DNA from 3 places in the Streptomyces sp. NPDC092296 genome. Region 3 is predicted to be linked to each of the others. Evidence: riboswitches for the same ligand, from Rfam matches in the RefSeq annotation. Region 3 holds a riboswitch; each other region holds the start of a gene.

The links. A riboswitch is a leader RNA that binds a small molecule or an ion and turns the genes downstream of it on or off. The one in region 3 is predicted to bind cyclic di-AMP.
Region 1: linked by a shared signal. The riboswitch ahead of ACIQGZ_RS28945 (C40 family peptidase) and the one ahead of ACIQGZ_RS04980 (transglycosylase family protein) in region 3 are both predicted to bind cyclic di-AMP.
Region 2: linked by a shared signal. The riboswitch ahead of ACIQGZ_RS00100 (M23 family metallopeptidase) and the one ahead of ACIQGZ_RS04980 (transglycosylase family protein) in region 3 are both predicted to bind cyclic di-AMP.

What each region holds. Positions count from the first base shown of each region.
Region 1 covers NZ_JBIVRB010000025.1:8,321-18,373, reverse strand. The annotation lists gene ACIQGZ_RS28970 (adenosylmethionine--8-amino-7-oxononanoate transaminase) at 1-442, opposite strand, end outside; gene bioB (biotin synthase BioB) at 461-1,660, opposite strand; gene ACIQGZ_RS28960 (hypothetical protein) at 1,849-2,640, shown strand; gene ACIQGZ_RS28955 (DEAD/DEAH box helicase) at 2,745-5,249, opposite strand; gene ACIQGZ_RS28950 (8-amino-7-oxononanoate synthase) at 5,384-6,601, shown strand; gene ACIQGZ_RS28945 (C40 family peptidase) at 6,669-7,256, opposite strand; cyclic di-AMP (ydaO/yuaA leader) riboswitch at 7,259-7,481, opposite strand; gene ACIQGZ_RS28940 (DUF1707 domain-containing protein) at 8,059-8,721, shown strand; gene ACIQGZ_RS28935 (SSI family serine proteinase inhibitor) at 8,852-9,265, opposite strand; gene ACIQGZ_RS28930 (cytochrome c oxidase assembly protein) at 9,419-10,053, opposite strand, start outside.
Region 2 covers NZ_JBIVRB010000001.1:14,535-24,587, reverse strand. The annotation lists gene ACIQGZ_RS00110 (VOC family protein) at 1-35, shown strand, start outside; gene ACIQGZ_RS00105 (MFS transporter) at 171-1,736, shown strand; cyclic di-AMP (ydaO/yuaA leader) riboswitch at 1,922-2,140, shown strand; gene ACIQGZ_RS00100 (M23 family metallopeptidase) at 2,153-3,103, shown strand; gene ACIQGZ_RS00095 (hypothetical protein) at 3,206-3,508, opposite strand; gene ACIQGZ_RS00090 (DinB family protein) at 3,716-4,294, shown strand; gene ACIQGZ_RS00085 (hypothetical protein) at 4,336-5,211, opposite strand; gene ACIQGZ_RS00080 (STAS domain-containing protein) at 5,436-5,765, shown strand; gene ACIQGZ_RS00075 (TetR/AcrR family transcriptional regulator) at 5,802-6,416, opposite strand; gene ACIQGZ_RS00070 (DNA-binding protein) at 6,505-7,542, shown strand; gene ACIQGZ_RS00065 (MBL fold metallo-hydrolase) at 7,573-8,295, opposite strand; gene ACIQGZ_RS00060 (helix-turn-helix domain-containing protein) at 8,400-9,380, opposite strand; gene ACIQGZ_RS00055 (hypothetical protein) at 9,538-9,801, opposite strand.
Region 3 covers NZ_JBIVRB010000001.1:1,067,430-1,077,482, forward strand. The annotation lists gene ACIQGZ_RS04950 (serine/threonine-protein kinase) at 1-23, shown strand, start outside; gene ACIQGZ_RS04955 (SurA N-terminal domain-containing protein) at 426-1,094, shown strand; gene ACIQGZ_RS04960 (DUF6479 family protein) at 1,178-1,492, shown strand; gene ACIQGZ_RS04965 (MazG family protein) at 1,555-2,613, shown strand; gene ACIQGZ_RS04970 (SDR family oxidoreductase) at 3,214-4,017, opposite strand; gene ACIQGZ_RS04975 (cytochrome P450) at 4,172-5,428, shown strand; cyclic di-AMP (ydaO/yuaA leader) riboswitch at 5,586-5,751, shown strand; gene ACIQGZ_RS04980 (transglycosylase family protein) at 5,754-6,713, shown strand; gene eno (phosphopyruvate hydratase) at 6,919-8,205, shown strand; gene ACIQGZ_RS04990 (septum formation initiator family protein) at 8,291-8,782, shown strand; gene ACIQGZ_RS04995 (DUF501 domain-containing protein) at 8,839-9,375, shown strand; gene ACIQGZ_RS05000 (exopolyphosphatase) at 9,372-10,053, shown strand, end outside.

The DNA of each region.
Region 1 (10,053 bases), on a different contig from region 3:
GCCCCAGCGAGCGCCAGTACTGGAGGCACATCTTGACCGCCACCTCGACCGCCACCGAACCGGAGTCGGCCAGGAAGACGTGCTCCAGGTCACCGGGGGCGATCCGGGCCAGCGTCGCCGCCAGCCGGACCGCCGGCTCATGGGTCAGGCCGCCGAACATGACATGGCTCATCCGGCCCAGCTGGTCCTGGACGGCCGCGTCCAGCACCGGGTGCCGGTACCCGTGGATCGCCGCCCACCAGGAGGACATCCCGTCCACCAGCTCCCGTCGGCCCTCGACCGGCTCGGCCAGCCGCAGCCGCACCCCCGAGGCGGACTCCACCGGATAGGGCGGCACCGCCGCCGGCATCGCGCCGTACGGGTGCCAGACATGCGCCCGGTCCAGCTCCAGCAGCGCGCTCGGGGTCAGCGGCGCCACGTCCCGCTCCTTGCCGTGTGCCATGGTTCCCTGGTGCATCGGTCAGGCGTTCGGCGGCAGGTCGGTACCGGCACCGCGCCGCCGCACCTGCACCAGATCGGTACGCGCTTCCCCGGGCTGCGCCGCCACCGCGACCCCGGCCGGCTCCACCGCCGGCTCCTGCGCCGCGCCGCCGCACGGCCCGCAGCCCCCGCCGGCGCTGCCGCAGCCGGCATCGGCGGCATCGGCGGCCGCCTCGGCCCGGTGCCGGGGCAGGGTGGTGCGGCCGCTCTCCTCCACCTCGAAGCCCGCGTCCGCGATCATGTCGAGGTCGGCCTGCCCGGCCTGGCCCTCGCTGGTGAGGTAGTCGCCCAGGAAGATCGAGTTCGCCAGGTGCAGGGCGAGCGGCTGGAGGGTGCGCAGATGCACCTCACGGCCTCCGGCGAGCCGCACCTCCACGTCCGGGCAGACGAACCGGACCATCGCCAGGATGCGCAGGCAGTGCTGCGGGGTGAGGTTCCACTCCTTGGCCAGCGGCGTTCCCTCGAACGGGATCAGGAAGTTGACCGGCACCGAGTCCGGGTCCAGCTCGCGCAGTGAGAAGACCACGTCCACCAGGTCCGCGTCGCTCTCGCCCATGCCCGCGATCAGCCCGGAGCAGGCCGACAGACCCGCCGCCTGCGCCTGCCGCACGGTGTCCACCCGGTCCTGGAAGTCATGGGTGGTGCAGATGTCCGCGTACCGGTCGCCCGCCGTGTTGAGGTTGTGGTTGTACGCGTCGGCGCCCGCCGCCCGCAGCCGCTCGGCCTGGTCGTCGGAGAGCAGCCCCAGGCAGGCGCAGACCTCCACCGCCTCGTGCTGCCCCTTGATCGCGGCGATGGTGTCCGCGACCCGGTCGATGTCCCGGTCGGTGGGCCCGCGCCCGCTCGCCACCAGGCAGACCCGCTTGGCGCCGCCCGACACCCCGGCGGCGGCGGCCTCGGCGGCCTGGGCCGGCTTCAGCCAGGTGTACTTGAGGATTCCGGCTTCGGAGCCGAGCCGCTGCGAGCAGTACGAGCAGTCCTCGGGGCAGAGGCCGCTCTTGAGGTTGACCAGGTAGTTGAGCTTGACCCGGCGGCCGAACCACTGCCGCCGCACCCGCCCCGCCGCCGCCACCACGTCGAGCAGTTCGTCGTCCGAGGTCGCCAGTACGGCGAGGGCCTCCTCCCGGGTGGGGAGCTCGCGGCGGAGACCCTTGGTGACCAGCGTGTCCAGGAGATCCATGGGCCAGATCCTGCCTTCGGGGTGCGGGCCGCGCCAGTACGGAACCTTCCAGAAGATCCACCGCGACCTTTGACCGGTTGTCACAGTGTCACCGCGTACAGTAGTGACCCAGCTCACGAACGCCCCCCTGCGCGCCGGGGAGTGCCCCGCCTGGCCGTTCAAGATCAGTCCGCATAGACTCCGGTGCCATGACACAGCAGGGGGAGGGCACCGCCCCGCACCGTGATCCAGCCCAGGCCGGTTCCGCCGGGGAGGGCGGCCCCCGGGGGCACGCCCGGTCTCGGCGCCGGGGTTCGCCCCGGCTGTGGGCGGCGGTCTCCTTCCTGCTGGTGGGGAGCCTCGCGGTGGTGCTCTGGATGGACCGCAGCGGCGAGAGCCTGCTCGGCGGCTTCGGTGACTCCCAGGACGCGGCCGGCACCCGTCCGACGGCCGGCGCCGCCGCCGCGCCGACCGGTTCCGCCGCGCCGGACGGCTTCGCCGTCGAGCAGTACTTCCCGGCGAAGGACACCCTGGGCGTGGGGACCGCCAAGGCCGCGCGCTCCGCCGCCCAGCAGGGCACCGACTGCGCCAAGGTCGTGACGGGCCGCAGCGCCTCCCGGGTGCGGAAGATCGGCTGCGCGGGCTACATCGGGGCCACCTACACCCGGACGGACGGCGAGGTCTTCACCACCGTCACGGTGCTGCGCTTCAAGGACGACACCAGCGCCCGCGAGGCCGCCGAAGTGCTCACCGGCAACGCCTCGGACGTCGCCTTCGTCCTCCCGGAGACCACCGCCACCGACGAGGACGAGACCCCGCCGCCGGTGATGCCGCCCGCCAACGCGCGCTTCAGCCGGGTCGCGGCGGTGCGCAGCTACGTCACCGTCACCAGCTCCGCCTTCCGCGACGGCCACCAGCCCACCGCCGTCGACCAGGAGCAGCTGGCCCAGGCCACCCGCACCGTCGCCCACGCCGCGGGCAGCCAGTTCGTCTGGCTCTGACCCCCGCCCGCACCGCCGGGGGACCGGCCGGGTCGATCCCCCGCGTAGCGGATCGACCCCGGCACAGCCCCCGGGGGCGCGAGGAACCCCGCCCCCGCCCCGGCTCAGAGCCGGTCCACCCCGGTCACCCGGACCACGGCGTGCCCCGCCTCGTCGGAGGCGGCCAGGTCGACCTCGGCGCTGATCCCCCAGTCGTGGTCACCCGCCGGGTCGTCGAAGATCTGCCGCAGCCGCCACAGCCCCCGCTCCTCCTCGATCAGCAGCAGCTTGGGCCCCCGCGCGTCCGGCCCCGTCCCCAGGTCGTCGTGCTCCTCCCAGTAGCCGTCCATCGCGTCCGCCCACCGGTCCGCGTCCCAGCCGAACTCGCCGTCCAGCGCCCCCAGGTCGCCGTACCGCTCCAGCGCCGCCAGCTCCACCCGCCGGAACAGCTCATTGCGCACCAGCACCCGGAACGCCCGCGCATTGGCCGTCACCGGCGCGGTCCGCTCCTCGAACGCCACGGGCGCGCCGTCCTCGCCCACCGGGTTGGCCAGCTGCTCCCACTCGTCCAGCAGGCTGGAGTCGACCTGCCGCACCAGCTCGCCCAGCCAGGCGATCAGGTCCTTGAGGTCGTCGGTCTTCACGTCCTCCGGCACGGTCTGCTCCAGCGCCTTGTACGCGCCCGCCAGATAGCGCAGCACCAGCCCCTCGCCGCGCGCCAGCTCGTAGTGGCCCACGTAGTCCGCGAAGGTCATCGCCCGCTCGTACAGGTCGCGGGCGACCGACTTGGGCCGCAGCGGGTGGTCACCGATCCACGGGTGGGCGCGGCGGTAGACGTCGTACGCGTGCTGGAGCAGCTCCTCCAGCGGCTTGGGGTAGCTGATCTCCTGGAGCCGCTCCATCCGCTCCTCGTACTCGACCCCGTCCGCCTTCATCTGGGCCACGGCCTCGCCGCGCGCCTTGTTCTCCTGCGAGGCCAGGATCTGCCGCGGGTCGTCCAGCGTGGACTCCACCACCGACATCACATCCAGCGCGAACGTCGGGGACGCCGGGTCCAGCAGCTCGAAGGCGGCCAGCGCGAAGGTGGAGAGCGGCTGGTTGAGCGCGAAGTTCTCCTGGAGCTCCATGGTCAGCCGGACGATCCGGCCCTCCGCGTCGGGCTCGGGCAGCCGCTCCACCACGCCCGCGTCCAGCAGCGAGCGGTAGATGGCGATGGCGGTGCGGATGTGCCGCCGCTGCGCGGGGCGCTCCTCGTCGTTGTCGGTGAGCAGCCGCCGCATCGCCTCGAAGGCGTTGCCCGGCCGGCTGATCACCGACAGCAGCATCGCGTGGGTCACCCGGAACCGGGAGACCAGCGGCTCCGGCTCGGCGGCGATCAGCCGCTCGAAGGTCTCCTCGCCCCAGTTGACGAACCCGTCGGGGGCCTTCTTGCGGACCACCTTGCGGCGCTTCTTCGGGTCGTCACCCGCCTTGGCCAGCGCCTTCTCGTTCTCCACCACATGCTCGGGCGCCTGCGCCACCACCTGGCCGACGGTGTCGAAGCCGGCCCGGCCGGCCCGCCCGGCGATCTGGTGGAACTCCCGGGCGCGCAGCAGCCGCACTCGCTGCCCGTCGTACTTGCTGAGCGCGGTGAACAGCACGGTGCGGATCGGTACGTTGACGCCGACGCCCAGGGTGTCCGTACCGCAGATCACCTTCAGCAGGCCCGCCTGCGCCAGCCGCTCCACCAGCCGCCGGTACTTGGGCAGCATCCCGGCGTGGTGCACCCCGATGCCGTGCCGGACGAAACGCGACAGATTGCGGCCGAACTTGGTGGTGAACCGGAAGTTGCCGATCAGGGTGGCGATGGCGTCCTTCTCCGCCTTGCTGCACATGTTGATGCTCATCAGCGACTGCGCCCGCTCCACCGCCGCCGCCTGGGTGAAGTGCACCACGTACACCGGCGCCTGCCCGGTGGTCAGCAGCTCCTCCAGCGTGTCGTGCATGGTGGTGCGGCGGTACTCGTAGAACAGCGGCACCGGCCGCTCCACCGACTTCACCACCGTGGTCGGCCGCCCGGTGCGGCGCCGCAGATCCGCCTCGAAGCGGCGGACGTCGCCCAGCGTCGCCGACATCAGCAGGAACTGGGCCTGCGGCAGCTCGATCAGCGGCACCTGCCAGGCCACGCCCCGCTCCGGCTCGGCGTAGAAGTGGAACTCGTCCATCACCACCTGGCTGATGTCCGCCCGCTCGCCGTCCCGCAGCGCGATGCTGGCCAGCACCTCGGCGGTGCAGCAGATCACCGGCGCCGTCGGGTTGACGCTGGCGTCGCCGGTCATCATGCCGACGTTGGCGGTGCCGAACATCTTCACCAGCTCGAAGAACTTCTCCGACACCAGCGCCTTGATCGGCGCGGTGTAGAAGGTCCGCTCCCGGCGCGCCAGCGCGGTGAAGTGCGCCCCCGCCGCCACCAGGCTCTTCCCGGAGCCGGTCGGCGTGTTGAGGATGACGTTCGCCCCGGAGACGATCTCGATCAGCGCCTCCTCCTGGTGGGGGTAGAGCGTGATCCCCCGCTCCGCGGCCCAGCCGGCGAAGACTTCGAACAGGGTGTCAGGATCTGCGCTGCCGGGCAGCTCGTCGATGAGGGTCACTGCCCCATACTGCCTGGTCGGCCCGGTACCCGGCAAAGCTCGGCACTCGGCGGCCCCACCCGGTGCGACACCGGCCGCCCGGGTGACCGGCGGCGCGTTGCCGCCCCGCGCCGGGCCGTGCCAGAGTGCCCGGCATGGCCCACCCCACCGCCGCCGACCAGGCCCCGCCGACCCACCCGGCCGGCCCCGCCCACCCCGACCCGGCCGCCGTCTTCGACTGGCTGGACACCCGGGCGGAGCAGCGCGCCCGCGCCGGACTGACCCGGACGCTGCGCAGCCGGGCCAGCGACGACCCCGTACTGGACCTGGCGAGCAACGACTACCTCGGCCTGGTCCGCCACCCCCGGGTGACCCGCGCCGCCGCCGACGCGGCGCTGCGCTGGGGCGGCGGCGCCACCGGCTCCCGGCTGGTCACCGGCACCACCGAGCTGCACACCGAGCTGGAGGCGGAGCTGGCCGCCTTCTGCGGCACCGAGGCGGCCCTGGTCCTCTCCTCCGGCTACGCGGCCAACCTCGCCGCGCTCACCGCGCTCACCGCCCCGGGCACGCTGGTCGTCTCCGACGCCTACAACCACGCCTCGCTGATCGACGGCTGCCGGCTCTCCCGGGCCCAGGTCCGCCCGGTGCCGCACCGCGACCCCGGCGCGGTGCGCGCCGCGCTGGCCGGGCACGGCGGCGGCCCGGCGCTGGTCGTCACCGACTCCCTCTTCTCGGTCGACGGCGACGCCGCACCGCTGGCCGACCTCTCCGCCGCCTGCCGGGAGTACGGCGCGGCGCTGCTGGTCGACGACGCGCACGGGCTGGGCGTCCTCGGCCCCGGCGGGGCGGGCGCGGCGGCCGGCAGCGGCCTGGCGGGGGCGCCGGACACCGTGGTCACCGTCACCCTCTCCAAGTCGCTGGGCTCCCAGGGCGGGGCGGTGCTCGGCCCGCGCCGGGTCATCCGGCACCTCACCGAGACCGCCCGCACCTTCATCTTCGACACCGGGCTCGCCCCCGCCGCCGCCGGAGCGGCCCTCGGCGCGCTGCGGCTGCTGCGCGAGGAGCCGCAGCGCGCCGCCCGCGCCCGCGAGGTCGCGCGGCTGCTGGCCGACCGCCTCACCGCCGCCGGGCTGCGGGCCGGCCGACCGGACGCGGCGGTGGTCTCGGTACGCGCCCCCTCCCCGGAGGAGGCCGTCGCCTGGGCCGCCGACTGCCGGGCGGCCGGGGTCGGGGTCGGCTGCTTCCGCCCGCCGTCCGTACCCGACGGCCAGTCCCGGCTGCGGCTGACCGCCCGCGCCGATCTGACCGACGCACAGCTCACCCGGGCCGTCGAGGTGCTTTCCCGGACGGCTCCGGAGAATGCGTTCGGATAACCGGCAATCCCGCCCGACCGCTTCCGCCGAAGGGCGGCCGGGCGGGATTGATTACCGGATTTACCGGTCAGCCGATACGGCCGTACCAGACGCTCTTGTCCCAGATCTTCTCCAGCCGCACCCGCGCACCGCTGTGCGGGGCATGCCAGATCTTGCCCTTCCCGGCGTAGATGCCGACGTGGTAGACGCTGGAGCCGTGGTGGAAGAAGACCAGGTCGCCGGTCCTGAGGCTGCTCTTCTTGATGTGGTGCGCCTTGTTGTACTGCGCCTGTGCGGTGCGCGGCAGTTTCTTGCCCGCCTTCCGGTACGACCACATCACCAGACCCGAGCAGTCGAACCGGGTCGGCCCGGCGGCGCCGTACACATACGGCGCCCCCTTCTTGGTCGCGGCGATCCTCAGCGCCTTCGCCGAGAGCGTCGCGGCCTCCGCCGGGGTGGCGAAGCCGGGCGCCAGCCCGACCCCGGCCATCGCGGCGGCCGTCAGGACGGCGGTGGCGCCGACCCGGTTGATCAGCCGGCCACGCTGCCAGCCCGGACGACCGCCCTGGTGGGAGGGGGTACTACCGTCCTCCTCGGCGCCGACCGGCGCTGCGGGGGCAGCGTCGGCGGCGAGCTGGGCAGCCCTGCCGGCATGGGTGCGAGACGTCGCAGACATGCGAGTCCTTCCGGAACCGCCTGCGAAAGATGACCTGTCGGATTCGGGCACCGAAAGCTGCCCGGCCACCGAAGTGGCTTCACCCCAAGGGGCACTGATGAACCTTTGCCGCGGCACTGCCGCGACCGGGCTCACGCACCCCGCCGTACCTGGGTCTCCCGCTCCCGCCGCAAACAGCTCGCGCCTGGCATCCGGGTCGGTGGCGGGATTTGGCGTCCGCCCGGACCGCCCCGCCTCGGTGACGGGGACTTGTCGCGTTCGGCCGCCAGTATTGGCAGATTTCTGACCCGTCTTCATCTTGAGACGGCTATTTGTGACTCTTGTCACCCGCCCGACGGGGGCCGCTGAAGCCTTGTTCGGCAGATCAGGTTTCAACCCCTCAGAACCCTGGTACGCAATTCCCAACTCTCCTTTCACCTGCGGAAATACACCTGCGTCACCGGGGGCACGACGGGGGCTCACGGGGCGCTCGGCGGAGTGTTCGACGAGCGTTCGTTCCTGCATTCGGGGGAGCGGGCTACGGCACGCGGGCGACACGCCGTCGCTGCGCCCGGACGGGTGGTCCGCTCACCCGTCCGGGTCGCTCGGTGGAACTGCCCCGCTACGCATCGGCGGCGGACGCGTTGTCAGGGGAGGATGCGCTGGCCAGGGGGTGAGGGACGGTCAGCCGCCCGGCGCGACCGGCTCACCGCGCGCCCCTTCGCAGCCGTTCGCACCCGCTGCCGTGGCGATGGGCGTGTTGACCGGTGTCAAGACGCGATATATCGTGTTTCTCCATGCAGAGCAGCAGCAGGAGTGCCCGGTGACCGCTTCCAAGCCCACCCGCCCCTGGTCCGACGCCGCCATCGATCCGAGCGCCGCCGACCTGCCCGCCGCCGATCTGCCCGCCGCCGATCTGCCCGCCGCCGACCTGCGCGCGGCCGACCACGACCGCGACCGTACGGCCGCCCGGCTGGCCGACGCCCTCGCCCAGGGCCGGCTGACCCCCGAGGAGCACGCGGAGCGCCTGGAGGCCGCCTACAGCGCCCGTACGTTGGCCGAGCTGGCACCGCTCACCCGCGACCTCCCCGCCGAGACCGACGGCCGCCCGACCGCGCCCGTGGCCCCGGGGGACGGCGAGCCGGTGGTCGTGGTGCTCAGCAAGCTGCGCCGGGGCGGCCAGTGGCCGGTGCCGCCGCTGAGCGCCTTCCGGGCACGCTTCGGCGCGCTGGTCCTGGACCTGAGCCATGCCGTCTTCACCCGGCGCGAGGTGGTGATCGAGGCGGGGTCCTTCTGCGGCAAGGTCGAGATGGTGGTGCCGGACGACGCCCAGGTGTACGACACCGGCACGGCGCTCCTCGGCAAGCGGTCCACCCCCGGCGACCACCCCGGCCGGGCGGACGGCCCCGTCATCCGGATCACCGGCCGCAGTGTCCTCGGCCACCTCCGCGTCGTCCGGGAGTCCGACGCCCCCTTCCACCACTGAGATCCGCCCCGGGGCGGCAGATGCCCGGCCGGGCGCCGGCCAGGGGCGCGGGGGACTGCGCGCCCAGCCCGCCACGGGGGTGCGGGACTGTTCGCGGCAGCTACCCGCGCCCCGTGCGGACGGGCCCGGGTCAGAACTGGAAGACGCCGCCGGATTCGCCGCCGGCCACGCAGCGGTTGGCGTAGGTGCGGATGAACTCCACCGGGTGGCCGTCCCAGCTGCCGACGACGCGGCCGGTGACCGGGGCATACAGCATCGGGCACATCACCCCCCGCTGGGCCCGCACCGCCGCCGGATCGCCGTGCGCGGCCCGCAGCGCGGCGCACGCGTCGCCGGGGCGGGGGTGCGAGCCGCCGTCCGGGGCGCACTCCAGCGAGACCGAGCCCAGCACCCGCCCGGCGGCGTTCTCGCCGCTGTGCAGGGTCAGCACCAGCCGGGAGCCGGCCGGGCCGGGGGAGTCGGCCGCGGCGCCCGGGGCCGGGACGGCCACCAGGGCGGCGGCTGCGGCCAGGGCGGCGGCGGGCAGGGCACGGCTCCAGGGCATGGCGGGTTCCTCCGGGAACGGGACGGTACGGGGGCGAGGTGGGGCACAGGACAGGTCTCGCAGCCACACCTACCGCAGACGGCCGCCCGCCGCGCGCCCGGTCACCCGACCGTGGGCGCGCCGCGGGCGGCCGCCGTCCCGAACCCGACGCCGCTACGGTCCGTCGACCGGCTGCACCGCCGCAGCGGCAGCGCGCGGCGCACCGCCCTGGGACCGCGCCTCCAGCGACGCCAGATAGGCGTTGTACGCGACCAGCTCGGCGTCGCCGTCCCGCTCCGCCGCCCGGTCGCGCCGCCGCGCCTGCCGCTCCTCGGAGTTCGCCCACTGGAAGACCAGCGCGATCAGCACCAGCGCGGTCGGGATCTCGCCGAACGCCCAGGTGATGCCGCCGGCGATCTTCTGGTCGTCGAGCGTGTTGACGCCCAGCCCGGCCGGCGGGTGCGCGAACGTGTCGACCAGCAGATTGCTCGCCATCATCACCGCCACGCCGAAGAAGGCGTGGAACGGCATCCCCATGAACAGCTCCAGGATGCGCATCACATAGCCCGGCCGGTGCGGCCCCGGGTCCACGCCCATGATCGGCCAGAAGAAGACCAGACCGACCGCCAGGAAGTGCACCATCATCGCGATGTGCCCCGTGCGGCTGCTCATCAGGGTGTCGAACAGCGGGGTGAAGTAGAGCCCGTACAGGCTGGCGACGAAGAGCGGGATGGTGAACGCCGGGTGCGAGATCACCCGTACGTACCGGCTGTGCAGCAGCGCCACCACCAGCTCCCGCACCCCCCGGC
Region 2 (10,053 bases), 1.1 Mb from region 3:
ACCCGGAGGGAAACGAGTTCTGCCTGGTGCGTTAGGCCCCCCGGCGGGGGCCCGCCGGGGCGTGGTGTCGCTCCGGCACGGCCGGGGCAGACGCCCTCCGCAGCTGTGCGGGCCACAGCGGCGGCCACCGGCGCGGCCGGTGGCCGGGGGCCGATCGCGGAGGGCCGGGCATGAGTTCCACGGCAGGCAGGGACACCGGGGCGGGTGCGTCGGAGGACGGGCCGCCGGCCGGGGGCGGCGGTGGCGGCGGGCGCGGTGGCGGCGTGCAGACCGGCACCATCCGTACCAAGGTCCCCGCCCGGCTGGACCGGCTGCCGTGGTCCGGCTGGCACTGGCGGATCATCATCGGCCTGGGCACCGTCTGGATTCTGGACGGGCTGGAAGTCACCATCGTCGGCAATATCGCCGGCCGACTCTCCGAGTCCGGCAGCGGCCTGGCCGTCAGTGCCGCCCAGGTCTCCGGGCTGGCCGCCGCGCTGTACGTGGCGGGGGCGTGCAGCGGGGCGCTCTTCTTCGGGTGGCTGACCGACCGCTACGGCCGCAAGAAGCTGTTCATGCTGACCCTCTGCCTCTATCTGGCGGCGACCGCGCTGACCGCCGTCTCCTGGACGGCCTGGTTCTTCTTCCTCTGCCGCTTCTTCACCGGCTTCGGGATCGGCGGCGAGTACGCGGCGATCAACTCCGCCATCGACGAGCTGATCCCGAGCCGCCACCGGGGCCGGATCGACATCGTGATCAACGGCAGCTTCTGGATCGGCGCGGGCGCCGGCGCGCTGATCTCGGTGCCGCTGCTGAACACCTCGCTGCTGGCCGTGAACGTCGGCTGGCGGGTCGCCTTCGCCCTGGGCGTGGTGCTCGGGCTGGTGATCCTGCTGGTGCGGCGCCATGTGCCGGAGAGCCCGCGCTGGCTGTTCATCCACGGCCGCGACCGGGAGGCGGAGGAGGTGGTCGCGGAGGCCGAGCGGATCGTCGAGGCGGAGACGCACCAGGCGCTGGCGGAACCGGACGAGTCGATCACCATCCGGCAGCGCCGCAGCATCGGCTTCATCACCATCGCACACACCGTGATCAAGCTCTACCCGGGCCGCACCGTGCTCGGCCTTGCGCTCTTCATCGGCCAGGCGTTCCTCTACAACGCGGTGACCTTCGGGTATGCCACCATCCTGAACACCTTCTTCGACGTGCCCAACGGCCACACCGGCTACTACTTCGTGATCATCTGCGTCGGCAACTTCCTGGGGCCGCTGCTGCTCGGCGGATTCTTCGACTCGGTGGGCCGCAAACCGATGATCTCCGGCACGTACATCCTCTCCGGGGTGCTGCTGCTGGGCACCGCGCTGCTGTTCCAGCACGGCGTGCTCTCCGCGCTCACCATGACGTTCTGCTGGACGGTGGTGCTGTTCTTCGCGTCGGCGGGGGCCAGCTCGGCGTACCTCACGGTGAGTGAGGTCTTCCCGATGGAGACCCGGGCGATGGCCATCGCGTTCTTCTACGCGGTCGGCACGGCGGTCGGCGGTATCTCCGGGCCGCTGCTCTTCGCCGACCTGGTGAGCACCGGAAAGCCGACCGACACCGCAGTGGCCTTCGCCATCGGCGCGGCGCTGATGATCGCGGCCGGGGTGGTGGAGCTGTTCCTGGGCGTGAAGGCGGAGCGGCGCGGACTGGAGAGCATCGCGATGCCGCTCACGGCGGAGGACCCGGCGGCGTCCGGAGCCGCCGCACCGGGCCGAACCTGACGTACGGTGACCGGCTCCTGACCCTGGGGAGGGGAGCGGTGCCGCGCTTCCCATCAACCGCGACAAATCACCCCTTCCGTCGTTCATGTGACCGTCTGCATTTCCCAAGTGGCTTGGAATTGCGGCGGCCTGGGATTAACGTTTGATAACGCAGCGCGGTCGCAAACGCCGTACCACGACGGCACCGTGCGCCAACGCCTAATCCTGGAGGCGCCGTTACGGCGGCGTCCGGGAGCCGGGGAACCACCGTTCCTTGGGGTGAATCGGCGGCGGCGGACCTGTTCGCACCCTGACGGAGCGTTACCAGACGCTCGCCCGGGTACGGCCGCAGGCCCCCGCAGCCGTAGGAGACCTTCCTGCTCCGAACCCGTCAGCTAACCCGGTAGGCGTGAGGGAAGGAAAGGAGTGCGCCTGCCGTGGCGTCGACGTACCGTTCCGAGGGCATGCCCTCGACCCTGCCGCTCACCACACTCTCCGGGGCGACCGGGCCGACCGGGCCGACCGGGCAGCCCTGGCCCGAGATCCCCGCGCAGGCCGACGGCTTCGGCGGCGAGCCGGACCGCGGCCGCCACCGGATGCCCAGGCAGCGCAGCGGCGGCATCGGCTCCTCCGCGGTGATAGGCGTCGCCGCGATGGCCGCCACCCTGGGGACGACCGGCTTCACCTCGTACGCCGCCACCGCCACCGCCGAGCAGGCCGACGACGCGCGGAGCACGGCGTTCGCCGAGGCCACCGACCCCGGCGTGGCCCTGGCCGCCCGTATCCAGGCGCAGGCCGACAGCCAGCGCACCGCCGCCGAGGAGACCGCCCGGGTGCAGGCCGCCCGCGAGGCCGAGGCCAAGCGCGCCGTCCAGGAGCAGGCCGCCCGCGAGGCCGCCGCCAAGGAGGCCGCCGCCCAGCGGGCCGAGGAGGCCCGGCAGCAGAAGGCGGCGGCGGAGCGCGCCGCCCGCGAGGCCGAGCGCGCGCTCCTCGGTGACCTGGTGCTGCCGGTCTCCGGATACACCCTCACGGCGGGCTTCGGGCAGGCCGGCTCCTACTGGTCCCACCTGCACACCGGCCTGGACTTCGCCGTCCCGACCGGCACCGCCGTCAAGGCGCTGGGCGCGGGCACGGTCACCTCGGCGGGCTGGTCCGGCGCCTACGGGTACCGGGTCATCGAGCGGCTGCACGACGGCACCGAGATCTGGTACTGCCACCTGTCCTCGATCGGCCAGGGGTCCGGCGCGGTGCGGGCCGGCGACGTCATCGCCCGGTCCGGCGCCACCGGCAATGTCACCGGGCCGCATCTGCACCTGGAGGTCCGGCCGGGCGGCGGCGCGCCGATCGACCCCAAGCTGTGGCTCCAGTCGCACGACCTCACCCCCTGAGCCGGCAGCGGTTCCGAAGCTCCGGCAGCCCCCGGCCGCCGACGGCCCCGGCGATCATCCCCCCGACGCCGGGGCCGTCGGCCTGCCCATCGGACGGCCCGGTCAGCCGCGCCGGTCCGCCACCACGTAGGAGGCCAGCGCCATCGCGCCGGACACCGCGAAGACCGAGGGCCAGGCGCCCACCTTCTTGGCCAGCGGGTGCGAACCGGCGAACGCCGCCGCATAGAGGCCGGTGAGCGCCGCCGCGCCCGCCGTACCGGTCTGCCGCTGCCACTGCCGGGCCGCCACCGCCCCCGCCGCGGCCAGCGCGACCCCGCCCAGCGGCCGCTTCCTGGTCCACCGCGCCACGCCGTAGCCGCCGACCAGCCCGGCCGCCGCCACCGCCGCCGTCGGAATCCTCGCCATCGTGCGCCTCCCTGTCCGCGCTCACGCGCCGTGCGACATCTGCTTCCGCACCGACCCTAGAACGTCCGCTCCGGGCCCCGCGCCCACCGGCCGGAGCCGTCTCGAATCCCGTTCCGCTCCCCGTTCCGCTCGCGGACCTATTGCGGACCGATCCTGACCGCATTGCCTCCTATGGTGATCCCAACGGACAGCGGAAAGGACCAACGCATGACCAGCGACCAGACCCCCGGCACCCAGACCCCCGGCACCCAGACCCCGCCCGCCCCGGCCGGGGAGCGCGACGAGCTGCTCCGGATGCTGGCGGAGCAGCGGAACACCCTGCTGGTCACCGTCCGGGGGATCGGTGACGCGGAGGCGGCGCGCCGCACCACCGTGAGCGAGCTGACCCTTGGCGGCCTGCTGCGCCATGTCGCCCACTGCGAGCGGGCCTGGATGCATGTGATGACGCGCCAGGACGGCAGCCTGCCCGACGGGATGCTGAACGGGGACCAACACCGCATGGCGGAGGACCAGACCCTGGCCGGTCTGATCGACGACTACGCGGCGGCGGCCCGGGAGACCGAGGCGGCCGTCGCGACGCTGCCCGACCTGGACCAGCAGATCCCGCTCCCCGAGTTCCCGTGGAGCCCGCCGGAGCGGCAGTACTGGTCCGCTCGCCGCATCCTGCTGCACCTGCTCCGGGAGACGGCGCACCACTGCGGGCACGCCGACCTGATCCGGGAGGCGCTGGACGGGGCCAACACCACCCGGCAGCTGGGCGAGGACAGGGCCAAGCAGAGCGCCTGACCCCGGTCCGGGCCGCCGCGCCCGGCCGGGTCGGGCCCGGCTCAGGCCCGGTCGGCGGCGGTCAGGTACCCGTCCAGCTCGGCCTGGCCCGGCTCGGGGGCCAGGTCGGCGTAGTCGGCGCGGAGCAGCGCGGGCAGCCCCGGCACCGTCCACTCGCCCAGCAGCCGCACCGCCTCGTCCGCGACCAGCTCCCCGTAGCGCTCCACGTCATGGCCGAGCTCCGGCGGCAGGCTCTGCCCGGCGGCGACCAGGGCGGAGAGCGAGCGGTACACCCGCTCCAGCAGCCGGTTGCCGAGCAGCAGCCGGGCGTTCTCGGTGGACATGCCGAGGGTGATCAGCCGGGTGCGGTCCCAGGCCTGCGGGCGGCCGTGCTCCTCCTCGGCCACCACCAGCTGCGGCAGCCCGGCCCAGGCCGCCGCCCGGCCGTCCTCGCCGCGCTGCCGGAAGGCGTCCAGCCAGGCCCGTACGGCGCCCGCGTCGGTGGTGTCCACGCCGTCGGCGTGCAGCAGCATCGCATACAGCCGGGGCCAGGTCAGCCGGCCCGGCAGCCGCATGACCAGCGGGAACCCGGCACCGAGCGCTTCCAGTTCCTCGCGCAGCCGGGCGTGCCGCTTGGCGTTGAGGCGCTTGGCGGCCCGCTGGTGGTCGAGGACGGCGGCCAGCGCGTCCAGGTACGCCTGGTGTCCGTCGCCCTCCGCGTCGGCGGTCAGCGGCAGCAGCTCGTACAGCAGCTGGTCCAGCTCCTTGGCGGACACCTCCGGCCAGCCGTCGCGCAGTCGGCAGCCGGTCAGCTCCAGCAGGGTGAGCACGATGCGCAGCGGCCGCTCGGCCACCTCGCGCCCGTCCGTGGCGCACCAGGTGAGCAGGTCGTCGGTGCGGGTGCGCGGGATGAGTTCGAGAGCCTGTGCGTCGTCCATCCCCGTACCGTAGTCCGGTCCCCGGAGCCGTGCCGCCGCCGCGCGAGTGCCGCACCGGCCGTGTGCTTTTCGGCACGGGATGTTCACGCGCCGGGCGGCCCACACCGCTGGCGGGAACCCGGGCGGCGATGGCACGGTGGATCGGTACAGGCCCTCGTCGGGGGCCCGACCCGGGTCCGTGCCGCGTGCCGCCGGGCCTTCGACCCGCGAAGGGGCCGGTGCACGTGCGTCAGACCCTCACCGCCACGCTCGACCACCGGGCCGGATGCACGGTGCTCACCCTGGTCGGGGAGATCGACCACGACACCCGGCCGCTGTTGGACGGCCTGCTGGACGGCCTGCCGGCCCGGCTGCCGCAGGCGGGCGGGCCGCTGCGGGTGGATCTGCGCGGGGTGCCGTTCATGGACTCCGCCGGGCTGCACTTCCTGGTCGAGCTGCGCCGCAGGCAGACGGTGGGCGGCGGTGCGGCGCCGGTGCTGCTGGGGGTGCAGGAGCAGCCCGCCGGCGTACTGCGGCTGATCGGGCTGGACGGCCTGCTGGGCGTCGCCGCCTGAGGCCCGCCCGGTTGCCTGGTCACTGGTCGGCCGGGGTCAGGGGGTCGCGCGGGCGGCGGCCAGGGCGATCCGGGCCGCCCGGTCGGCGGCGGCCTCGTCGAGCGGTTCGCCGGTGATCAGCAGCTGGAAGTAGACGGGGGCGGCGAGCGTCCGGACCACCTCGGCGGGGTCGGTGCCGCCCGGGAGCTCGCCCCGCTCGACGGCGCGGACGATCACCGGCGCGGCCCGCCGGACGCGGTCCTCGAAGATGTGCCGCCGGGCCTCGGCGACCTCCGGCAGGCGGATCGCGTCGGAGAGCATCACCGAGAGCACGGCCCGGCCGGACGGGCTGGTGGCCCAGCCGATGAGTCCCCGGGCGAGCAGCCGGAGGTCGGTCTCCACCGCACCGGTGTCGGGGATCGGGATGTCCGCCGCGATGTGCTCGGTCAGTGCGGCGACCACCAGGGTCTCGCGGTCCTGCCAGCGCCGGTAGACGGTGGTCTTGTGGACCCCGGCCCGCTGGGCGACGTTGTCGACGGTCAGCGCGGCGTACCCCGTCTCGGCCAGCTCGGTGAGCGTCGCGGCGAGGACGGCGGCCCGTACCTTCGGGCCGCGCCCCACCGGCCGGGAGGCTGCGGAGGCGGCTGCGCGGGTCGGGCGGTCGGACTGCATTGCAACTCCTGGTTGCGTTGGATCGGGTGGCGTGGCACGCTCAGAATATTGCAACTCCCAGTTGCAATACCATTCGAGGGGGTCAGCCATGCCCGCGCTCTACCGGTACACCGCACCCGTCCGGAAGAAGGCCGCCACCGGACCGGTCGCCGCCGTCTACGCCCAGATGTCCGCCGACTTCCTGCTCGGCGACGGGCCGCTGATGGCCCTGTCGCCCGCCCCGGACCTGCTCACCGCCGCCTGGGCGCTGCTGCGCGAGGCGCAGGTGGCCGGAGACGCCTCCCGGGCGGGCCGGGAACTGGTCGCCGCCGTCGTCTCCAGCGGCAACGAGTGCCCCTTCTGCGTGGACGCGCACACCCTGCTGGTGCACGCCACCGGCGCCCACGCCTCCGCCGAGACCGTACGCAGCGGCGGCACCCCGGCCGACCCCGGGCACGCCGCGCTGGTCGCCTGGGCCACCGGCACCGCCACCGCCGCCACGGCCGCCACCGCCGCCACGGGGTCGGCCGCGCCGCCGTTCCCGGCCGCCGAGGCGCCCGAGTACCTGGGCACCGTACTGGTCACCCACTTCATCAACCGGATGGTCTCCTCGCTGCTGACCGAGGAACTGCTGCCCGGCGGCCTCCAGGGCTCGGCGCTGGTCCGCCGGGTGGCCGGGCGGGTGGCCGGCGGCAACGCCCGGCGCCGCTCGCGCCCCGGCGAGAGCCTGCCGCTGCTGGCCGGCCTCCCGGCCGCCCCGCCCCCGTCCTGGGCCGGGGACTCCCCGGTCGGCCCGGCCTTCGCCGCACTGCGGGCGGTCGCGGCCACCGGCGGCGACCTGCTCACCGACCCGGCCCGTACGGCGGTGCTCGACACGGTCGCCCGCTGGGACGGCGGGCCGCAGCCCATGGCGTCCGGCTGGCTGGACGCCCCGCTCGCCGCGCTGCCCGCCGCCGACCGACCGGCGGCCCGGCTCGCCCTGCTGGCCGCCCTCGCCCCGTACCGGGTCACCGATGCCGACATCGCCGCTTGGCGCACCCCCCACCACCGGCCCGACGCCGAACTGGTCCGGCTGCTCGCCTTCGGCGCCATGGCCGCCGTCGAACGCGTCGCCACCTGGGTCGGCGTCAGGCAGCCGACCCCGTGACGTCCGGCCCCCCGGCTGCGGGCCCCGGGCTCAGAGCCAGTCCTGCTCGGGGGTGGCCGCGCGGAGGACCGGGCCCGCGCCCCGGAGGATCGGGTCGCCGTGCGGGACGCACAGGGTGTCCGGCTCCAGCGCGGCCAGCCGTCGGAAGGAGGCGATGGCCGCAGCGCGGTCCACGTTGATCGGGCCGAGGATCGCGCGGTGCTCGGCGGTGGCGATGAGGTCGCCCGGGAACAGCACGCCCCCGCCGGTCGGGAGGTGCAGCGCGATGCCGCCGGGGGTGTGGCCGGGCACATGCAGGACGTGGACGGGCTCGCCCCAGCCGTCCAGGGTGTCGCCGTCGTGCAGCTCCACATCCACCGTGAGGTGCCGGAGCGGTGGGGTGTCCGCGTCCGCGAAGCCCGCCATGACCTGCTGGTGCAGGGCGCGCTCCGCCGGGGTGTACACCGGCTCGGGCTCCGGGGCGGCGGCGCTGATCACCGGTGCGTCCAGCGCCCCGGCCAGCACCCGGGCGCCGGTGGCCGCCACCAGGTCGGCGGCCGAGCCCATGTGGTCCAGGTGCGAGTGGGTCAGCACGATCTGCCGCAGTTGCTGCGGCCGGCCGCCGAGCCGCGCCAGCGCGGCCAGGATCGCCGGGGCCGAACCCGGGAAGCCGGTGTCGACCACCGCGAAGCCGTCCGGCAGCCGTACGAGGTGCACATGCCCGACCGGCAGCGGCAACTGGTGGACGGTCGGGGTGATCCGCAGCAGTTCCATACGTCGACGCTACGGCCTGCCGACGCCCCGCCAACCGCTTTGCGCCGCCCGCGAATTCAGCGCAGCGGAGAATCCCGCACCACCCCCGGCCGGGTGCGGCGCGGTCAGATCCAGCCGCGCTCCCGGGCCGCCATGCCGGCCTGGAAGCGGGTGCCGGCGCCCAGCTCCCGCATCAGGGTCTGGAGGCGGCGCTGGGTGGTCCGGGCGCTCCAGCCGAGCGAGCGGGCGATCGACTCGTCGGTGAGCCCGGCGGCCAGCAGCGGCAGCAGTTTGCGGTGGTCGGCGTCGGGCTCGCTGCTCTCCTGGACGGTGCCGATCGCCGCCTGGAGCGGCACCGCCCGCGCCCACTCGGCCTCGAAGAGGGCGTTCAGGGCCTGGAGCAGCGTCGACGGGTGGATCACATAGGCGGCGTCCAGCACCCGGTCACCGAAGCTGATCGGTATGATCGCCATCCGGTCGTCCGAGATGATCATCTTCATCGGGAGCGCGGGCCGGACCCGGGCCTCCTCGCCGTCCTGGACGCTGACCAGGATCTCGTTCTCCAGGCGCCCCGGCCAGGCCAGCGCGTCCCGGTCGAAGACGGTGCGGAACCGCACCCCCGACTTGAGCTGCTGACGCTGCCTGGGCAGGTTGGCGCCCAGCTCCTGGATGTACGGCGGGCAGTCGAAGCCCCGCACCTCGTGCTGGCTGGCCCCGGTGAGGTGCTCCAGCCGCTGCACGATGGCCTCGCCGCCGGTGAGCACCTCCACGGAGCGGGCCGGGTCGGTGAACTGCGACGCCTCCCGGAAGAGGTCCATCAGCCGCTGCATCTCCGTCCGCGCGGTGTGCAGCTCGGCCTCGCGGTGGGCGATCAGGGTGCCCAGGGCCGCCTCCGGGGCGACGGCGAGATAGCGGTCGCGGTCGGTGGACGTCCGGGTGGCCATGCCCTGCTGGGTCAGCCGGGTCAGCGACTTGCAGCAGTGCTGGACGGGCACGCCGCACGCCTCGGAGAGTTCCTCGACGGTCGCCTTGGGTGCCACGACCAGTGCCGAGTAGACCTGCCCGTCAAGCTCGGAGAGCCCAAGCGCGATGAGCGCGTCGAGCACGGTGTTCCTCCCCGTCGGCGGGTTCCTGGCTGCAAGCAGGCCACTGTCCAGCGACCATCCTCGCGCGGCGCGATCCCCGGTGACAAGCTGGTCCCGGGGATCGCGGCCCGCTGCGGAGCAGCGCTGCATGCGGCGCTGTGACGTCTCTCACCTGCGGTTATGGCAGTCGTACGGTGCTCAGGGCGCGGCCGTGCCGGTGCTCCCTCGGCATCGCCCGGGAGATGGCGGTGAAGACCACCCAGATGACGGCGGCGATGGCGGCGGCCAGGATGCCGACCGGGGCCAGCAGCGCGACGAACGGGGACGCGACCAGCCAGCCGAGCGCGCGGGCCGGCTCCCGGCGGTCCATGGCCGCCCTGCCCAGGCAGATCAGGAAGGCGAGCACCATGAGTGCGTAGTAGAGGTAGTTGAACCAGCTCATGCGGGGACCTCCCTGGCCGCAGCCTGCGGCCACCGTGAATCCCGCCCGCACGCGGGGACCGGGCCCGGTCCCGCCTCGATCGGCGGGTGGGAGAAAAGGCACGTATGTCCAGGCTTGCGGCTGATGTCGGCTGGGTCAAGGGGGCGGGGGGCAACGGGCCGGGCAGCGCGGGAGGGGCCGAGGTGGGAGGGGGAGCCGTAGCCGGACCACCCCCGGCCTCCCGCCCCCGCCACCTCGACCCCTCTCACCGCC
Region 3 (10,053 bases):
CCGCGCAGCCCCGGCCGTGGTGAGGCGGCCCGGCTGAAGGGGCCCGCCGCCGGGCGCGGGGGGTTCGCCTGCGGCGGCGGGCCGGGTAGGGTCCGCAGCCCAACGCCTGCCACGGACCCGGGCTCCGCAGAGTCGGGTGTCACGTACGGTCACCCGGACGCCCTCCGACGCTACCCTGCGTGTCCGGGTGTCGCCAGGGGACGGGACCAAGTGGGGGTCAAGTGGGAGCGCCTTCTTTTCGTCTTATCGACATAATTGTCGCCCCCGCTACATGAATTAACCCGCCGCGATCAGGTGAATGCATGGCTGCCAGGCCCTTGACGTCCCTATCCTGCCTCCCGGCAGCATTCGCACAGGACGTACCGCAGCACACCGCGCAGCCCCTGCGCGGCAGGACACACAGCACGCCACCGCCGGGAGGCTCCGTGATCCGCACCTCCGTCCCCGACCGCCCCGCAGCTCCCCGACGGCGGCGGGCCACCGCCGCCGCCGGGGTGCTGCTCGCCACCGTGGTGCTCAGCGCCTGCGGCGCCGCCCCGCACCCGGGTGCGGCCGCCGTGGTCGGCGATCACCGGATCACCACCTCCGCCGTGCAGGCGCGGGTGACGTCGTTCCGCGACGCCGTCGCCGACGCCAGCAAGGGCGCCGCCCAGCCGGAGAACGGCGGCCTGGCCCGCAACACCGTCCGCGAGATGGTCCTCGCGGACCTGGTCGCCCAGTCGCTGCGCGAGCACGGCCTCACCGTCAGCGACTCCGAGATCCAGCAGGCCCACGCCGCCGACGCCGCCCAGCTGGGCGGCGAGGAGGGGCTGAAGCAGGCCCTGATCCAGCAGAAGGGCATCGGCCCGGACGGCGTCGACGACTTCTACCGGCGGATGATCGGCATGCAGAAGCTGGCCGCCGCCTCCGGAGTCGACCCCAACACCGAGCAGGGCACCGAGGCGCTGCGCAAGACGCTGGCCGACACCGCAGGCAAGCTCAAGGTGGAGCTCAACCCGCGCTACGGCACCTGGGACCCGAAGGAGATCAGCTTCGGGGACGGCGCCGAGGCGTGGCTGCACAGCCCGGTCAAGCAGGACACCGTCTCCTCCTGACCGGCCGCCGCACCCGCCGGGCCGTACGCGCCGGGGCTGGACCGCCCCGGTGTGCACGGCCCGGCCCCGGGTAGGCGTCGGCCATGTCGATGGAAGCAGTAGTCGTCAGCAACGTGACGCCGGTCGTCATCGTGATCGTCGTGATCGGTGTGCTGATCGTTGTTGCCCTGATCGCCGCCTTCATCGCCGGCGACCGCCGCAAGCGGGAGGAGCCGCCGCCGCCGGTCACGCACCGGCCGGGCAGCGAGTCCTGGGAGACGCGTGGGCAGCATGAGCAGCGGCAGGCCGAGGGCCGGACCGACGCACCCGACCACGACCACGAGCATGACCACGAGCACGACCGCGACCGCGACCACGGCGCCCACCGGCCCCGGCAGTCGGACGGCCCGCCGAACTGACCGCCGCCGCGACGGCCTGCCGCGCTTCCCCGCGCGGGCGGTAGGTTCTTGGCGTGGCACCGATCAGTGAGCAGACCCCGTCCCAGGCCCAGCAGTCCCCGCAGCCCCAGCCGCAGCCGGAGCCCGGCCGCCTGGTGCTGCTCACCACCACCCACCGGGTGGCCCCCGGGCTGCTCTCCTGGCCCGCCTGGGAGACCCTGCGCGGCGCCGACCTGGTGCTGACCGGCGACCCCGGGCACCCGCAGCTTCCCCCCGTACGACAGGCCGGGGTCACGGTCGAGCCGCACACCGCCGAGACCGTACCGGCCCTGGCCCGCAGCCTGGCCGAGGCCGCCGCGCCCGGCCGTACGGTGGTCTGGATCGGCGGCGTGGACGGCGACCCGGGCCTGACCGACGCACTGGCCCGGCTGGCCGTCGAGGGCGGTCTCGACCCGGCCCCGGTCATCGAACTGCTGCCCGGCTCCTACGACCTGCCCGGCGCCCGGCTGCTGGACCTGGTGGCCGTGATGGACCGCCTGCGCTCACCCGGCGGCTGCCCCTGGGACGCCGAGCAGACCTCCGCCTCGCTGGTGAAGTACCTGGTCGAGGAGGCGTTCGAGCTGGTCGAGGCGATCGAGGAGGGGGACCGGGAGAGCCTGCGCGAGGAGCTGGGCGACGTGCTGTTCCAGGTCTTCTTCCACGCCCGGATCGCGGAGGAGGACCCGGAGGAGCCGTTCTCCATCGACGATGTCGCGGCCGGGCTGGTGGAGAAGCTGATGTACCGGCATCCGCATGTCTTCGGTGACGCGGACGCCGACACCCCGGCCCAGGTCGAGGCCGACTGGGACCGGCTCAAGGCGGCCGAGAAGCAGCGGGAGTCCGCCGTGGACGGCGTCCCGCTGGCCCAGCCCGCCCTGGCGCTGGCCGCCAAGCTCGCCTCCCGCGCCCGCAAGGCCGCCCTGGACGTCCCGGCGGGCACCCCGGCTGCCGTCCCGACCCCGCTCACCGAGGACACCCTCGGCCAAGCCCTGCTCGGCCTCGCCGCCGCCGCCTCCCACGCCGGCCTCGACCCCGAAACCGCCCTCCGCACCGCCGCCCGCCACTACCGCACCGCCATCCGCACCGCCGAACAGCACCCCTGACCACCACCCCTGGCCCCCGGCGGGTGCCTTCCCGGCCACGGTCCACTCCAGGGGCGCGAGGAACTGCGCGAGCAACCCCCGCGTCCGTGGTGCCCTGAACGCACCGTTCCCCGCTCCCCGGCGGGGGTGCCTTCCCGGCCGGGGTTCACTCCAGGGGCGCGAGGAACTGCGCGAGCAACCCCCGCGTTCGTAGTGCCCTGAACGCACCGTTCCCCGCTCCCCGGCGGGGTTGCCTTCCCGGCCGGGGTTCACTCCAGGGGCGCGAGGAACTGCGCGAGCAACCCCCGCGTTCGTAGTGCCCTGAACGCACCGTTCCCCGCTCCCCGGCGGGGGTGCCTTCCCGGCCGGGGTTCACTCCAGGCGCGCGAGGAACTGCGCGAGCAACCCTCACCAGTGCAGCACGCCGAACGCACCGTTCCCATGCACCCCGGATGGTGCACGGTTGGCCGTCCGTTCAAGCGCTGGCGTCAGTGGGTGGCTGGTCGCGCAGTTCCCCGCGCCCCTGGTGGTGCGTGGTTGGTCGCCTGTTCAAGCGCTGGTGTCAGCGGGTGGCTGGTCGCGCAGTTCCTCGCGCTCCTGGTGGTGACCCGTGGCCGGGGTTCAGGCAGCCGGTTCCGGCAGGGCGGGGAGGGCGGCGACGGTGTCCCGCATGCCGGTCAGCCAGGCGTCCCGGTCCGCGGCCCGCCCCTGCTCGTACCGGGCCACCTCGGGGTGCGGCAGGATCAGGAACCGCTCGTCCGCCAGCCCCGCGACCACCGCCTCCGCCACCTCGGCCGGCTCCAGCATCGCCCCGAAAGCGGTCAGCACATCCTCGACGCCGGGATACGCGGACATCGCCGTCCGCACCCCCTGCGGACACAGCACGCTGACCCCGATCCCCCGCGACCCGTACGTCACCGCCAGCCACTCCGCGAACGCCACCGCCGCATGCTTGGTGACGCTGTACGGCGCATCCCCGGGCATGGTCAGCAGCCCCGCCGCCGAAGCGGTGTTGAGCAGCCGCCCCCGCCCCCGCGCGAGCATCCCCGGCAGCACGGCCCGCGCCGCGTAGACGTGGGCCATGACGTTGACGTCCCAGCAGCCCTGCCAGAGCGCGTCCGCCGCCTCGATGCCCTGCGCCGTCCCCACTCCGGCGTTGCTACAGAACAGGTCGATCGGCCCGAGGTGCTCCTCGGCGATGTCCACCAGGGTCCGTACGTCGCTCTCCCGCGACACGTCGCTGCCCACGCCGACCGCGCGGCAGCCGTGCCGGTCCAGCTCCCCGGCCAGGTCCTCGGCGCCGCCGACGTCCAGGTCCGCGAGGAGCAGCCCGGCCGCGCCCTCCGCCGCGAATCGCCGCGCGAGCGCCGCGCCGATCCCGCCCGCCGCCCCGGTGATGACCACCACCGCACCGCGCACCTGCATGGACTGCTCCTCCCTGCGGCCGCATCCGCCCCGCGGCGGGCCGCTGAATCACGCTGCGGGGGATCGTAGGCTCCGCAGCACCCACCGCAACAGGGCATGTCCGCCAGGTGACCTGCTTCGCGCCACTGTCGGACCCGCAGGCTAACGTCGGGGGATGCCTGCGCACGCCCCTGACCTGTTCACCTTCGAGTTCGCCGCCGATCCGTACCCGGCGTACGCCTGGCTGCGCGAGCACGCACCGGTGCACCGCACCACCCTGCCGAGCGGTGTGGACGCGTGGCTGGTGACGCGGTACGCCGACGCCCGGCAGGCGCTGGCCGACCCCAGGCTGTCCAAGAACCCGGTGCACCACAGCGAGCAGGCGCACCGCTCCGGCCGGGTCGGCATCCCCGGGGAGCGCAGCGCCGACCTGATGACGCACCTGCTGAACATCGACCCGCCCGACCACACCCGGCTGCGCCGGCTGGTCTCCAAGGCGTTCACCCCGCGCCGGGTCGCGGAGTTCGAGCCCCGGGTGCGGCAGCTCACCGACCGGCTGCTGGACTCCTTCGCGGCCCGGGGCAGCGCCGACCTGATCCATGAGTTCGCCTTCCCGCTGCCGATCTACGCCATCTGCGACCTGCTGGGCGTGCCGCCGGAGGACCAGGACGACTTCCGCGACTGGGCCGGGATGATGATCCGCCACGGCGGCGGCCCGCGCGGCGGTGTCGCCCGCGCGGTCAAGCGGATGCGGACGTACCTGGCCGAGCTGATCCACCGCAAGCGCGCGGAGCTGACCGCCGAGCCGCAGCCCGGCGAGGACCTGATCTCCGGGCTGATCCGGGCCGGCGACCACGGCGAGCACCTGACCGAGAACGAAGCCGCCGCGATGGCCTTCATCCTGCTCTTCGCCGGCTTCGAGACCACCGTCAACCTGATCGGCAACGGCACGTACGCCCTGCTGCGCAACCCCGGTCAGCGGGCGCTGCTCCAGGAGTCGCTGGGCCGGGGCGAGACCGGGCTGCTGGCCGGCGCGGTGGAGGAGCTGCTCCGGTACGACGGCCCGGTGGAGCTGGCCACCTGGCGGTTCGCCACCGCGGAGCTGACCATCGGCGGCACGGCCGTCCCGGCGGGCGATCCAGTGCTGGTGGTGCTGGCCGCCGCCGACCGCGACCCGGAGCGGTTCGACGGGCCGGACACCCTCGACCTGGCCCGCCGCGACAATCCGCACCTGGGCTTCGGCCACGGCATCCACTACTGCCTGGGCGCGCCGCTCGCCCGGTTGGAGGCGCAGGCGGCGCTGACCGCGCTGCTCACCCGCCTCCCCGATCTGCGGCTCGCCGCCGATCCGGCCGACCTGCGGTGGCGCGGCGGTCTGATCATGCGCGGCCTGCGGGAGTTGCCGGTGGGCTTCACCCCGGTGGCGGAGTGAGCGGATGACCGACCGACAGTAGGCACGCCGCGACGATGGGTTTGCCTTTGTGTGATGTTCGTGATGTCGGGTTGTTATCCATCAGACGAACTGTCTAGGCTCCCGTCCATCCGCTGACGCGGGCCCCGGAGCGTGGGACGCCGAGTCCTGTCCACCGTGCTCCGGGCCACCGAGACCGACCTTGAGGACAGGAGCGGGGGAACCAGGTAAGCCGCCGTGCGCCCAACCGGTGCGCGGCTCGGGGTGAAGCCGCCTCCGCGCGGCCGGGCCACCTCCCGGTCCGAACCCGACAGCTCACCTCGTAGGCGTCGGAGAGGGACCCCTCATGCTGCTTCCCGGCAACGGCCGCCATCGCCGCATCCGCCCCAGCCAGACCAAGAAGTTCGTCGCCGTCGCCGGTGTCACCGGCGCGGGCATCGCGCTCCCGCTGCTGACGGCGGGCGCCGCCTCCGCCGCCTCCACCGCCACCTGGGACAAGGTCGCCCAGTGCGAGAGCGGCGGCGACTGGGCGATCAACACCGGCAACGGCTTCTACGGCGGCCTCCAGTTCACCCAGAGCACCTGGGCGGCCTACGGCGGCTCCGCGTACGCCGACCGGCCGGACCTGGCGACCAAGGGCCAGCAGATCGCCATAGCGGAGAAGGTGCTGGACGGTCAGGGCCCCGGCGCCTGGCCGGTGTGCTCGGTGCAGGCCGGGCTGACGGCGGGCGGCCCCGCCGCGAGCGTGGACACCGGCGGCAGCCCGGTCTCCTCCGCCACCACGGACGCCGCCTCGCGCGGCAGCGCCCGGGACGACCTGGGTGCGGCCGACTCCACCGCCGCCAAGGACACCGCCCCGACCCAGACCGAGCACCTGCCGACCTTCGACGGCACGGCCGGCTGGGACGCTGAGGACGGCGTCTACTGGTACCAGGAGGACGACTCCTGGCACTGGACCAGCCACAAGGACGTCTACCAGCAGCACCTCGCCGCGGCCGAGCAGCAGGCCGCGACCGCCGCGACCCCGGCCAAGGGCACCGCGAAGCCGGCCGGGAGCACCGCCAAGCACGCCGCCGCGCCCGCCGCCGAGACGGCCGCCACCCCGGCGAAGAAGTCCACCCCCCGGCACGCGGCCCCCGCCCCGGCCGGCGGCCGGTACACGGTCGTACCGGGCGACAACCTCTCCGCCATCGTCGAGGCCCACCACCTGGACGGCGGCTGGCAGCACCTCTACCAGGAGAACCGCTCCACCGTCGGCGCCGACCCCGACCTGATCCTGCCGGGCCAGGTGCTGACCCTCGGCTGACCGGCTGCGCACCGCTGCTGACGCCCCGCCGGCGGCCGCTCCCGACCTCCCGGGACCGGCCGCCGGGTGCGGTGCCGGGCACCGCGCTACCGATGGGTAGAAGTGTTCGACCGGCGAGACAGGGCCCGGGTAGCGGTGGTCGTGACGGCCGGTGCGGTTAGGCTCTGGTCGTAACGACTTCATATCCGCCATAAGGAGATGCCTCGTGCCGTCCATTGATGTCGTCGTAGCCCGGGAGATCCTCGACTCGCGAGGCAACCCCACGGTCGAGGTCGAGGTCGGCCTCGACGACGGCAGCACCGGCCGCGCGGCGGTGCCCTCCGGCGCCTCCACCGGCGCCTTCGAGGCGCTGGAGCTGCGCGACGGCGACAAGTCCCGCTACGGCGGCAAGGGCGTGGAGAAGGCCGTCCTCGCCGTCATCGAGCAGATCGGCCCGGAGCTGGTCGGCTACGACGCCACCGAGCAGCGGCTGATCGACCAGGCGATGCTCGACCTGGACGCCACCCCGGACAAGTCCTCGCTCGGCGCCAACGCCATCCTGGGCGTCTCGCTCGCCGTGGCGCACGCCGCCTCCGAGGCGTCCGACCTGCCGCTGTTCCGCTACGTCGGTGGTCCGAACGCGCATGTGCTGCCGGTCCCGATGATGAACATCCTGAACGGCGGCTCGCACGCCGACTCCAACGTGGACATCCAGGAGTTCATGATCGCCCCGATCGGCGCGGAGTCCTTCTCCGAGGCCGTCCGCTGGGGCGTGGAGGTCTACCACACCCTCAAGGGCGTGCTGAAGGAGCGCGGGCTCTCCACCGGCCTGGGCGACGAGGGCGGCTTCGCCCCCAACCTCGACTCCAACCGCGAGGCGCTGGACCTCATCGTCGAGGCGATCAAGAAGGCCGGCTACACCCCCGGCAAGGACGTCGCCCTGGCGCTGGACGTCGCCGCCTCCGAGTTCTACAAGGACGGCGCCTACCAGTTCGAGGGCAAGGCGCTCTCCGCCGTCGAGCTGACCGAGTACTACGCCGAGCTGGTCGCCTCCTACCCGCTGGTCTCCATCGAGGACCCGCTGAACGAGGAGGACTGGGACGGCTGGAAGACCCTCACCGAGAAGCTCGGCGACAAGGTCCAGATCGTCGGCGACGACCTCTTCGTCACCAACCCGGAGCGCCTGGGCCGCGGCATCGAGTCCGGCACCGCCAACGCGCTGCTGGTGAAGGTCAACCAGATCGGCTCGCTCACCGAGACGCTGGACGCGGTGGAGCTGGCCCAGCGCAACGGCTACCGCTGCATGATGTCGCACCGCTCCGGCGAGACCGAGGACGTCACCATCGCGGACCTCGCCGTCGCCACCAACTGCGGCCAGATCAAGACCGGCGCCCCGGCCCGCTCCGAGCGCGTCGCCAAGTACAACCAGCTGCTGCGCATCGAGGAGATCCTCGACGACGCCGCCGAGTACGCCGGGCGCGGTGCCTTCCCGCGCTACAAGTACGAGGGCTGACAAGGCAGTTCGGCCACCGGTGCCCCGGCGCTCACCCTCTGGGGTGGGCGGCGGGGCATCCGTACGACCACGGAGGGGACGCACCATGGCGATCCGCAAGGCGACCCTGCCCGCACGCGGCCCCGGCACCCGCCGACCCGCGAGCGCCCCCCGCCCCCGGACCCGCTTCCGCTTCACCGGCCGGGCCGCCGTGCTCGCGCTGGTGCTCTGCTCGCTCATCGCGGCGCTGGCCTACCCCACCCGGCAGTTCATCGCCCAGCGCGCCGACATCGCCGCCCAGCGGGCCGCCGCCGAGCAGGCCCGCACCCGGGTCCAGGAGCTGCGCCGGGAGAAGGCCCGTTGGCAGGACCCGGCCTTCGTACGGGCCCAGGCCCGCGAGCGGCTGCACTACGCCATGCCCGGCGACACCCCGTACGTCGCGGTGGACCCGGCCGCCGGCCGGCCCGGGGACCCCGACGACGCGGCCGCCCGGGGGACCTCCCGGCAGCCCTGGTACACCAGCGTCTGGGAGTCGGTGGACGCGGCCGACCGCACCGTGCGCCCGGCCCGCAAGCCCCCGGCCGCCCCTGCCCGGTAAGACCCCCTTCACAGCCAGCACCGCACAGCCGCCCCCGCACGAGACAGCGCCCCCACATGACCACTGCCGAAGAACCCAACGCGCCCGTCGGCCCCGCCGACGTGGCCGCCATCGCCGCCCAGCTCGGCCGGGTGCCGCGCGGGCTGCGCGCGGTCGCCCACCGCTGCCCCTGCGGCCTGCCCGACGTGGTGGAGACCCAGCCCCGGCTGGAGGACGGCACGCCGTTCCCCACCCTCTACTACCTGACCTGCCCCCGGGCCGCCTCGCTGATCGGCACCCTGGAGGCCGACGGCGTGATGAAGGAGATGACCGCCCGCCTCGGCGAGGACCCGGAGCTGGCGGCCGACTACCGGGCCGCCCACGAGGACTACCTGGCCCGCCGCGACGCGATCGAGGTGCTGGAGGGCTTCCCCAGCGCCGGCGGGATGCCGGACCGGGTCAAGTGCCTGCACGTCCTGGTCGGCCACTCGCTGGCGGCCGGCCCCGGCGTCAACCCGCTCGGTGACGAGGCGATCGCCAAGCTGCCCGAGTGGTGGCGCAAGGGCCGCTGCGTCTGCGCGGCCGACCCCCAGACCGGAGGAGACGACCAGTGACCACCACCAGGACCGCCGCCGTCGACTGCGGCACCAACTCCATCCGGCTGCTGATCGCGGACCTGACCCGGCCGGACGGCGCCCCGGCCGCCACCTCGCGCGACGTGGACCGCCGGATGACCATCGTCCGGCTGGGCCAGGGCGTGGACCGCACCGGTCGGCTGGCGCCCGAGGCGCTGGAGCGCACCTTCGCCGCCTGCCGGGAGTACGCCGAGCTGATCCGCAGCCACGGCGTCGGCCCGGAGCGGACCCGCTTCGTCGCCACCAGCGCCTCCCGCGACGCCGAGAACCGCGACGACTTCGTACGCGGTGTGGTCGACATCCTGGGCGTCGAACCCGAGGTGGTCACCGGCGACGAGGAGGCCCAGCTCTCCTTCACCGGCGCCACCCGGGGCCTGACCGCCGCCGGGGTGCGCCTGGAGCAGCCGTACCTGGTGGTTGACATCGGCGGCGGCTCCACCGAGTTCGTGCTCGGCGACGACACGGTCCGCGCCGCCCGCTCGGTGGACGTGGGCTGCGTACGGCTGACCGAGCGGCACTTCGCCGGGGCCGACCCGGTCACCCCCGGGCAGATCGCCGCCGCCCGCGCCGACATCGAGCGGGCGCTGGACCTGGCCGCCGAGCGGGTGCCGCTGGACCAGGCCCGCACCCTGGTCGGGCTGGCGGGCTCGGTCACCA